Regions from separate parts of the Streptomyces sp. NPDC007872 genome, predicted to be linked through region 1. Evidence: riboswitches for the same ligand, from Rfam matches in the RefSeq annotation. Region 1 holds a riboswitch; the other holds the start of a gene.
What was found. Region 1 has a riboswitch for S-adenosylmethionine ahead of ACFYNX_RS08920 (aminotransferase class V-fold PLP-dependent enzyme). Riboswitches for the same ligand answer to the same signal wherever they lie in the genome.
Positions count from the first base shown of each region.

Region 2: linked by a shared signal. The riboswitch ahead of thrC (threonine synthase) and the one ahead of ACFYNX_RS08920 (aminotransferase class V-fold PLP-dependent enzyme) in region 1 are both predicted to bind S-adenosylmethionine.

Region 1 covers NZ_JBIAEA010000002.1:832,585-837,591, reverse strand. The annotation lists gene ACFYNX_RS08940 (NYN domain-containing protein) at 1-666, opposite strand, end outside; gene ACFYNX_RS08935 (hypothetical protein) at 700-942, opposite strand; gene ACFYNX_RS08930 (rhomboid family intramembrane serine protease) at 1,102-1,836, shown strand; gene ACFYNX_RS08925 (Lrp/AsnC family transcriptional regulator) at 1,833-2,114, shown strand; gene ACFYNX_RS08920 (aminotransferase class V-fold PLP-dependent enzyme) at 2,186-3,637, opposite strand; SAM riboswitch class IV at 3,847-3,963, opposite strand; gene trpD (anthranilate phosphoribosyltransferase) at 4,050-5,007, opposite strand, start outside.
Region 2 covers NZ_JBIAEA010000004.1:143,380-148,386, forward strand. The annotation lists gene ACFYNX_RS15175 (hypothetical protein) at 1-208, opposite strand, end outside; gene ACFYNX_RS15180 (glucosyl-3-phosphoglycerate synthase) at 247-1,188, opposite strand; SAM riboswitch class I at 1,338-1,485, shown strand; gene thrC (threonine synthase) at 1,479-2,789, shown strand; gene ACFYNX_RS15190 (MoaD/ThiS family protein) at 2,822-3,100, shown strand; gene ACFYNX_RS15195 (cold-shock protein) at 3,513-3,716, shown strand; gene groL (chaperonin GroEL) at 4,103-5,007, shown strand, end outside.

The sequences.
Region 1 (5,007 bases):
CGCCGCCTCCGCCCGCGCGGCCTCGATCTCGCCCCGGGCCCTGCGCAGCGCGGCCTCGCCCCGCTTCACGTCGCTCTGCGCGCTGCGCAGCTTGCGGTGGAGCGACTCGGCCTCCCTGCGGGCCGCGTCGAGGTCGTGCCGCAACTGCTCGGTCTCGCCCCTGGAACGGTCCCGGGCGGCGGCGAGCTCCTCGCGCAGCCGCTCCAGTTCGCGCCGGCCGGCCTCGTAGGCCCGCTCGGCGTCGACCCGCAGGGCCTCCTCGCCGGCGGCGGCGACCAGCTTGACCCAGCCGGGCGGACGCAGCACGTAGGCGGCCGCCGCCACGTCGACGGGGTCGGCGGCCGCGGGCGGGGTGCCGCCCTCCACGGCTCCGGCCAGCTCGGGCTGGCCCTGCTTGAGCCGCTCGCCGATCCGCTGCCGGAAGAGCGGGTCGCTCTCCAGGGCGGCGGCCATCGCGTTGCCGGCGAACTTGGCCCGCCGGCTCGCGGTGAACCGGGCGTACTGCCGCAGGGGCGCGGGCAGCTCCGCGACGGTCAGCCCGCCGAAGGCGTCCGCGACCAGCGCGACGACCCGCCGCCGTACGCCTTCCGGCAGTGGGTGGTCGAGCGTCTCGGCAGCGTCACCTGCCGCGCCGGCCGGCTCTCCACCGTGCGCGGGCTGCTCCACGATCCGTCACCCCTATGTCGTCCGCGCCGTCCCTCAGGAGGCGGCGCCCGGCCTGTCCACCAGTTCGATCTGGTCCACCGCGTTGCACCAGCGGCAGCGGACCGACTCGATGGTCTCACTGACCACCTGCCGCTCCTCGACCGTCGGCTCCCCGGCGAGGTCCAGATGGACGTACTCCACGACCTTGGACGAGCGGGTCACGTCGAAGCGGGTGAGGTTGCCGCAGAGCGTGCAGCGCCAGCGGGTCTCGGCGGTCGGCAGGGGAACCGTCGTCATCGAGCCGTCCTTCTTCCTGTTGCGTGGTACTCAGGTGCGGGAGCCGCGGTGCGCCGTCGAACTGCGGTCGTACTGCCCGCAACCCTACGGCCTCACGGCCCGGCGGCGGCACGGCGAGGCGCTCTGTCCCCTTCGTCCCGGGTGCGCCATGATCGGTCCGTGATCGATTGGCGAAGCGCGGTGACGGGCGCCTGGCGGGGCGTCCGCGGCGGGCCCGCGGTGACGTACGGCCTGATCGCCGCCTGCTGCCTCCTCTTCCTGTTCGGCCCGGTCTCCGGACTGAACCCGGTGTACGGCACGGGGGACGCGCTCCTGGCGGCCCAGGGCTCGTACTTCCGCCGCTGGGGGGTCGTCCCCGCCGAGCTGATGGGCGGCGAACCGCGCGCCCTGCTCACCCCCCTCACCGCGCTCTTCGTCCACGGGAGCTGGCTCCACCTCCTGGGGAACATGCTCTTCCTGTACGTCTTCGGCGCGATGGCCGAGGAGCGCATGGGCCGGTTCGCGTACGCCCTCTTCTACCTGGGCACGGGCTACCTCGCCCTCGCCGGGTACGCGGCGGCGCACGCCCACAGCGAGCAGACCCTCGTCGGGGCGTCGGGGGCGATCTCCGGGGTGCTCGGGGCCTTCCTCTTCCTCTTCCCGCGCTCCCGGGTCACCAGCCTCTTCCCCTTCCTCTTCTTCCTGCCGCTGCGCTTCCCCGCCTGGATCGTGCTCGTCTTCTGGTTCACGCTCCAGTGGATGGCCGCGCGGGCGGCGGGCGCGGGGCCCGGCGTCGCCTATCTGGCCCACGTGGTGGGCTTCGCGATCGGCTTCCTCTACGCCTGGGTGCGCTACCGGGGTGGGGATAGAGTGAAAGCCCCAGCCGCGGCGACCGAGGGAGAAAGCCAGCCGTGATCACCGCGATCGTGCTCATCAAGACCAGCGTGGACCGCATCCCCGAGATCGCCGAGTCGATCGCGGCGCTCGACAGCGTCAGCGAGGTCTTCTCGGTGACCGGTACGTACGACCTGATCGCCATGGTCCGGGTGCCGCGCCACGACGACCTCGCGGACGTGATCCCCGGCAGCATCAGCAAGATCCCGGGCGTCGAGGCCACGGACACGCACGTCGCGTTCCGCACGTACTCGCAGCACGACCTGGAGGCGGCCTTCGCCATCGGTCTGGAGTCCTGAGGCTCCGCGCGCACGGAAACGGCGAAGGGGCCTCCCGGTCGGGAGGCCCCTTCACCCGTACGAGTGAGCGATCAGCCGCGGTCGGGAACGCAGCGGCCGTCCTCGGTGCGGTACTTCCACTGGGCGCCGTTCCGGACGAGCTCCTTCACGGCGCCGACGAACCGCTCCACGTGCTCGTCGGGCGTACCGGCGCCGAAGCTCACCCGGATGGCGTTGAGCGACCGCTCGCCGGGGGCCGCCTCGGGGGCGCCGCACTCGCCCGGGTCCTGCGGGTCGCTGCCGAGCAGGGTGCGGACCAGCGGGTGGGCGCAGAAGAGGCCGTCGCGGACGCCGATGCCGTACTCGGCGGAGAGCGCGGCGGCGAAGTGGGAGCTGTTCCAGCCCTCCACGACGAAGGAGATGACGCCGACGCGGGGGGCGTCGTCGCCGAAGAGCGAGAGCACCCGGACCTCGGGGACCTCGGCCAGGCCCGCGCGGACCGTGGCGATCAGGTGGTCCTCGCGGGCGACGAGGGCGTCGAAGCCGGCCTCGGTGAGGGCCTTGCAGGCGGAGGCGATCGAGTAGACCCCGATGACGTTCGGGGAACCGGCCTCGTGCCGGGCCGCGGTGGTGTGCCACTCCACGTCCACACCACCGTCGGCCCGACGCGCCACCTTGCGGGAGGCGCCGCCGCCCGCGAGGTAGGGCTGGGAATCCTGGAGCCAGTCGGCGCGGCCCGCGAGGACGCCGGAGCCGAAGGGCGCGTACAGCTTGTGCCCGGAGAAGGCGACCCAGTCCACGTCGAGCTCGGTCACGGAGACCGGGTGGTGGGGCGCGAGCTGGGCGGCGTCGAGCACGATCCGGGCGCCGTGGGCGTGCGCGGCGGCGGCCAGCTCCTTCACCGGCCACAGCTCGCCGGTGACGTTGGAGGCGCCGGTGACGCAGACCAGGGCGGGGCCGTGGGGGTCGCGGGCCGCCAGCGCCCGCTCCAGGATCTCGACGGCACGGGCCGGCGTCCGGGGCGCGTCGAGATAGGTGACCCGGGCGTCGCTCCCCCCACGCCCAGGGGCGTGGGGGGACCCCCACGGCAGCAGCGAGGCGTGGTGCTCGGTCTCGAAGACGAAGACCTGGCAGTCCGCCGGGACCGCGGCGGCGAGCAGGTTGAGCGAGTCGGTGGTGGAGCGGGTGAAGACGACCTGGTCGCCGGGGCGGCAGTCGAGGAACTCGGCGACGGTGGCGCGGCTGTTCTCGAAGAGGTCGGTGGAGAGCTGGGAGAGGTAGCCGGCGCCGCGGTGGACGCTGCCGTAGTACGGGGCGTACGCGGCGACGTCGTCCCAGACCCGCTGGAGGGCCGGGGCGCTGGCCGCGTAGTCGAGCGCCGCGTAGGTCACCTCGCCGCCGGTGACGAGCGGGACGGTCACGTCCCGGCCGAGGACGGGCAGCGGGGCGGCGCAGCAGGGGTCGGCGGACTCGGTGGCGGTCTCGACGGCCTCGGCGACGACGGTGGTGACGGCGGTGGCGGCGGCGTTCGGGCGTGCGGACATGGCGGTATCTCCCGGCGGGCGGTGCGGAATGGCTTCGGTGGATCCCGTACGCGGCCGGACGCGGCGGGGTACGGGTGAGGCCTCGGAAGACGTGGGGGTACGCGGAAGGGACCCTGATCCGAGGGTGAAGAAGGGGCGGACTCGCCCTATCGCATTCGCTTGCTCACGGAAAAAGCTCCTCGAGAGACCAGGACCCCTGGTGTTCGAGGGGTCCGCGCTTGCCGTAGACCTCGCTGCCTACGGCCTGGTCATCACCCGGGGCACCCCGCCACGGACGGAGGGTTGCCGGACAGCAAGCCGGGGCCAAAACGCTGTCACTCGTGACCTGAAGAGCATCCTGCCACATGATCGCCGTCGCGCAAGACCCCGGTCCGCATGCTGGACCGGGGTCGTACGGCCAATGGCCGGAACACTACGCGTTGCTGACGGCGATCCACCGCTCCAGGGCCCGGCGGGCGGCGCCGGAGTCGATCGCCTCGGCGGCCCGGTCGACGCCGGCGCGGATCTGCTCCACCAGGGTGCCGTCGCCCGGGGCGAGGGCCGTGAGGGCCGCCGCCGAGTTGAGGAGCACCGCGTCGCGCACCGGGCCGGTCTCCCCCGCGAGCAGCCGGCGGGCCACGTCGGCGTTGTACGAGGCGTCCGCGCCGCGCAGCGCCTCCACGGGCACGAGGTCGATGCCGGCGTCCCGGGGGTCGAAGGCCTCCTCCCGCACCGCGCCGTCCCGGACCACCCAGACCCGCGAGGTGGCCGTGGTGGTCAGCTCGTCGAGCCCGTCGTCGCCGCGGAAGACCAGGGCGGAGGAGCCGCGCTCGGCGAGCACCCCGGCCATGATCGGGGCCATCCGGGCGTCGGCGACGCCGGTCGCCTGGGCCCGGACGCGGGCCGGGTTGGTGAGCGGACCGAGGAAGTTGAAGGTGGTCCGGATGCCCAGCTCCTTGCGGGCCGCGGCGACGTGCCGCAGCGCCGGGTGGAACTTCACCGCGAAGCAGAAGGTGATGCCCGCCTCCTCGGCGACCTCCGCGACCCGCCGCGGGGTCAGCTCCAGGTTGACGCCGAGCTTCTCCAGGACGTCGGAGGCGCCGGAGGCGGAGGAGGCCGCCCGGTTGCCGTGCTTGACGACCTTGGCGCCGGTGCCGGCGACCACGATCGCCGACATGGTGGAGATGTTGACGGTCTTGGCGCCGTCGCCGCCGGTGCCGACGATGTCGACGGAGGGGCCGGGCACCTCGATCGTGTTGGCGTGCTCGTACATCGTCCGGACGAGGCCGGCGATCTCCTCGACGGTCTCGCCCTTGGCGCGCAGGGCGACCGCGAAGCCGGCGATCTGCGCGTCGGTGGCCTCGCCCCGCAGGATGCGGTCCATGGCCCAG
Region 2 (5,007 bases), on a different contig from region 1:
CGCCGTGCGCGCCCGGCGCCGGGGAGGCCGGGACGGAGGCCGGGAGCGCGGAGACGGAGGCCGGGGGCACGGATGCCGGGGGCGCGGAGACGGACTCCGGCGCGGGCGCGGGAGCCGCGCCCGTCGCCGTCGCCAGGAGTGCGGCCGCCGCCACGCCCGCCGTCGTCAGTACCCTGCCCGCACCTCGCCCGAAGCCCATGGAACCCATGGCAGATGAATGTATGTAAAACGGGTCATGAGAACGCGTTACGCCACGCGGCGGCGCGCGTACTCCGCGATCTCCGTCATCGGCGGCCGCTCCTCCGTGTCCACCGGGTACGTCCGCGGCTCGAAGCCCGCCTCCCCCCGCTCGAACTGGGTCAGCCACGGCCGCACCAGGTGCCCCCGCGACAGCCGGAGCTGCGCCGTCCGGTAGATCGTCGCCGCCATCCGGCCGAGCGCGTGCCCGTCCTGGTGCCGGTGCTTGCGGACCCCCACGTCCACCTGCGCGAGCCCGTCCAGGCCCACCGTGTGCAGCGCGTCCACGAGGAGTCCCAGCTCCACTCCGTAACCGACCGGGAAGGGCAGCCGCTCCAGGAGCGAGCGGCGGGCCGCGTACTCGCCGCCGAGCGGCTGCACGAAGCCGGCCAGTTGCGGCCAGTGCAGGTTGAGCACCGGGCGCGCCATCAGCTCCGTCACCCGGCCGCCCTGGCCGGGCGCGTCGCCCAGCGGGCGGTCGTACATCGCCTTCACGAGGTGCACCTCGGGGTCGGTCAGGAGCGGGCCCACGATCCCCGTCACGAAGTCCGCCGAGAAGTCCCGCAGGTCCGCGTCCACGAAGCAGACCACGTCCCCGCCCGTCACCATCAGTGACCGCCACAGGACCTCGCCCTTGCCGGGCACGGCCGGTATCCGGGGGAGTATGCCGTCGCGCGCCACCACCCGCGCCCCGGCCGCCGCCGCGACCTCCGCCGTGCGGTCCGTGGAGCCCGAGTCGAGCACCACCAGCTCGTCGACGAGCGGCACCGCCTCCGACATCAGCTCGCGGCGGATCACGCCCACGATGTCCCCGACGGTCGCCTCCTCGTTCAGCGCCGGCAGCACCACGCTGACCGTCGTCGAGCGCTTGGCGGCGAGGATCCGCTCCAGCGGCCGGTCCGCCACGGACCAGGACCGCCGGGACAGCCAGCGCTCCACCTCTTCCAGCACGTGATCTCCATCTCGCGGTTCGGACGGGCCGTCCAAGCGCCCGGGCCTTCGGTTACAGTCTTGAACAACGCAGCGACCCCGCGCACGTCGGGGTGGCGACCGCGTCGGAGCACGGGAACGAAAGTCCCGGTGCTTCCACAATCGAATACCGCTCATCCAGAGGGGCAGAGGGAAACGGCCCGTTGAAGCCCCGGCAACCCTCCAGTCGGTTCGTCTCGTGATCCACCGAGGCCCCCGGCTAGGGAAGGTGCCAAATCCGTCTCATGGCGAAAAATTCGCCATTGAGAAAGATGAGGAGAAAGGGCCTCCCCTCCATGGCTGTACAGACCGTCGCACCCGCCACCACCGTCGACCTCGGTTCCGCGTCCGGGCTCTCCTGTCGCGAATGCGGTGAAGTCTTCGCCCTCGGCCCGATCTTCGCCTGCGAGCTCTGTTTCGGACCGCTCGAAGTCGCGTACGACCTGCCGGTCGGCGACCCCGAGGAGCTGCGGAAGCGCATCGAGGCCGGCCCCGCCAGCATCTGGCGCTACGCCCCCCTCCTGCCCGTCCCAGCCGACGTCGCCGAGAAGCCGAACCTGAACCCCGGCTGGACCCCGCTCGTCAAGGCCGACAACCTGGCCCGCGAGATCGGCGTCGCCCCCGGCAGGCTCTTCGTCAAGGACGACTCCGGGAACCCGACCCACTCCTTCAAGGACCGGGTCGTCGCCCAGGCCATCGAGGCCGCCCGCGCCTTCGGCTTCACCACCCTCTCCTGCTCCTCCACCGGCAACCTGGCCGGCGCCGTCGGCGCCGCCGCCGCCCGCGCCGGCTTCCGCTCCTGCGTGTTCATCCCGCACGACCTGGAGGAGGGCAAGGTCGTCATGGCCGGCGTCTACGGCGGTGACCTCGTCGCCATCGAGGGCAACTACGACGACGTCAACCGCTTCTGCTCGGAGCTCATCGGCGACCCGCTCGGCGAGGGCTGGGGCTTCGTGAACGTCAACCTGCGCCCGTACTACGGCGAGGGCTCCAAGACGCTCGCGTACGAGATCTGCGAGCAGCTCGGCTGGGTCGTCCCCGACCAGATCGTCATCCCGATCGCGTCCGGCTCCCAGCTCACCAAGATCGACAAGGGCATCCAGGAGCTCATCAAGCTGGGCCTCGTCGAGGACAAGCCGTACAAGATCTTCGGCGCCCAGGCCGAGGGCTGCTCCCCGGTGTCGGTGGCCTTCAAGGAGGGCCACGACGTCGTGCGGCCCCAGAAGCCGAACACGATCGCCAAGTCGCTCGCGATCGGCAACCCGGCCGACGGCCCGTACGTCCTCGACATCGCCCGCCGCACCGGCGGCGCCGTGGAGGACGTGAACGACGAGCAGGTCGTCGACGCGATCAAGCTGCTCGCGCGGACCGAGGGCATCTTCGCCGAGACCGCGGGCGGCGTGACCGTCGGCGTCGCGCGCAAGCTCGTGGAGAACGGCCTGATCGACCCGGAGCTCACCACCGTCGTCATCAACACCGGCGACGGGCTCAAGACCCTGGACGCGGTGGCCGACACCTCTCGGGAGACCGTCACCATCCGCCCGAGCCTGGACGCGTTCCGCGACGCCGGCCTGGCCCACTGAACTCCTCCGGTCCCCCGAAAGGTCAAGAAGCCATGGCAGTGAACGTCCGCATCCCCACCATCCTCCGCACCTACACCGGCGGGCAGTCCGAGGTCCGGGCCGAGGGCGCGACCCTCGCCGAGGTCATCGCGGACCTGGAGAAGAACCACACGGGCATCGCCGCCCGCGTCCTGGACGACCAGGGCAAGCTGCGCCGCTTCGTCAACGTCTACGTGAACGACGACGACGTGCGCTTCGAGCAGGGCCTGGAGACGGCCACCCCGGCCGGCTCCGGCGTCTCGATCATCCCGGCGGTCGCCGGCGGCTGCTGAGCCGCGTTTCCCGAGCGGTACCCGTTGTCCCGTCTTTCTTGAATTGCCCCTTCCGCGTCCATAAGCGGAAGGGGCAATTCTGCATGGTTGAGCGCGGTAGAGTTGGGGAAGCCCCCTCCACTGCTCATGCCGGGTGCATATGAAAACGCGCCTCGACCTGACAAGAAGCAGTCAAACTGTGTGCGCGTTGTGCACCTTCTGCGCGCTTTGCCGGGCCCGACTTGCCCCGCGATTCAGGGGAACCTCCCCAATTCTCCTCTCCGTGCTGCCCAGAATTCTCGCCCGAATGGCCTGTTGCAGAGGGCAGTTGGACAGATACATTCAGCGGCGGTCGACGCGTTCCGGCGCAGGGTCTGACCCGGGGTTCGTGAAGTGCGGCCCCGCGCAAGGGCCAGTAATAGGGGAGTTAGGCATGGCTCAGGGCACCGTCAAGTGGTTCAACGCGGAGAAGGGCTACGGCTTCATCGCGGTCGACGGTGGTGCGGATGTTTTCGTCCACTACAGCGCGATCCAGATGGATGGCTACCGCAGCCTCGAAGAGGGACAGCGAGTCGAGTTCGAGATCTCGCAGGGCCAGAAGGGTCCGCAGGCGGACATGGTCAAGCTCGCCGTCTGAGCGCGGCGCGATCGGCCACCGACGCAACGCCGTCGAGGGGCCCGCATCCCCCAGGGGACGCGGGCCCCTCACGCGTTCCCGGACCCCCCTCCGACCCTGGCCGCCCCTTCCCGCTCCCTTCCCGAAACCCGAGAGTCGCTTGCGCCCTCCCGTCGCCCGACCGCCACCCCCCATCGACGTTCCTCCGGAACGGCTTGCACTCTCATGGGGCGAGTGCTAATCATTGGCGTTAGCACTCGGAAGGTGAGAGTGCTACGAGGATCGGGCAGACGAGGTCGCCGGCCGGGTGGGGCAAGGAACCACGCGGAGCTGCGGAGGCCGTCCGTCGCGGGCGTCGGCGCGGTCCTGGAGCGTTATCCACCCCATGTCCGGGAGGACCACTTCACATGGCCAAGATCATCGCGTTCGACGAGGAGGCCCGGCGCGGTCTCGAGCGCGGCATGAACCAGCTCGCTGACGCCGTCAAGGTCACCCTCGGCCCCAAGGGCCGCAACGTCGTCCTCGAGAAGAAGTGGGGCGCCCCCACGATCACCAACGATGGTGTCTCCATCGCCAAGGAGATCGAGCTCGAGGACCCGTACGAGAAGATCGGCGCCGAGCTGGTCAAGGAAGTCGCCAAGAAGACGGACGACGTCGCCGGCGACGGCACGACCACCGCCACCGTCCTCGCCCAGGCGCTCGTCCGCGAGGGCCTCCGCAACGTCGCCGCCGGTGCCAACCCGATGGCCCTCAAGCGCGGCATCGAGAAGGCCGTCGAGGCCGTCTCCGGCGCCCTGCTCGAGCAGGCGAAGGACGTCGAGACCAAGGAGCAGATCGCCTCCACGGCCTCCATCTCCGCCGCCGACACCCAGATCGGCGAGCTCATCGCCGAGGCGATGGACAAGGTCGGCAAGGAAGGCGTCATCACCGTCGAGGAGTCCCAGACCTTCGGTCTGGAGCTGGAGCTCACCGAGGGCATGCGCTTCGACAAGGGCTACATCTCGGCGTACTTCGCCACTGACATGGAGCGCATGGAGGCGTCGCTCGACGACCCCTACCTCCTGATCGTCAACTCCAAGATCTCCTCCGTGAAGGACCTCCTCCCGCTCCTGGAGAAGGTCATGCAGTCGGGCAAGCCGCTGCTGATCATCGCCGAGGACGTCGAGGGCGAGGCCCTGTCGACCCTGGTCGTCAACAAGATCCGCGGCACCTTCAAGTCCGTCGCGGTCAAGGCCCCGGGCTTCGGCGACCGCCGCAAGGCCATGCTGAACGACATCGCCATCCTCACCGGCGGCACGGTCATCTCCGAGGA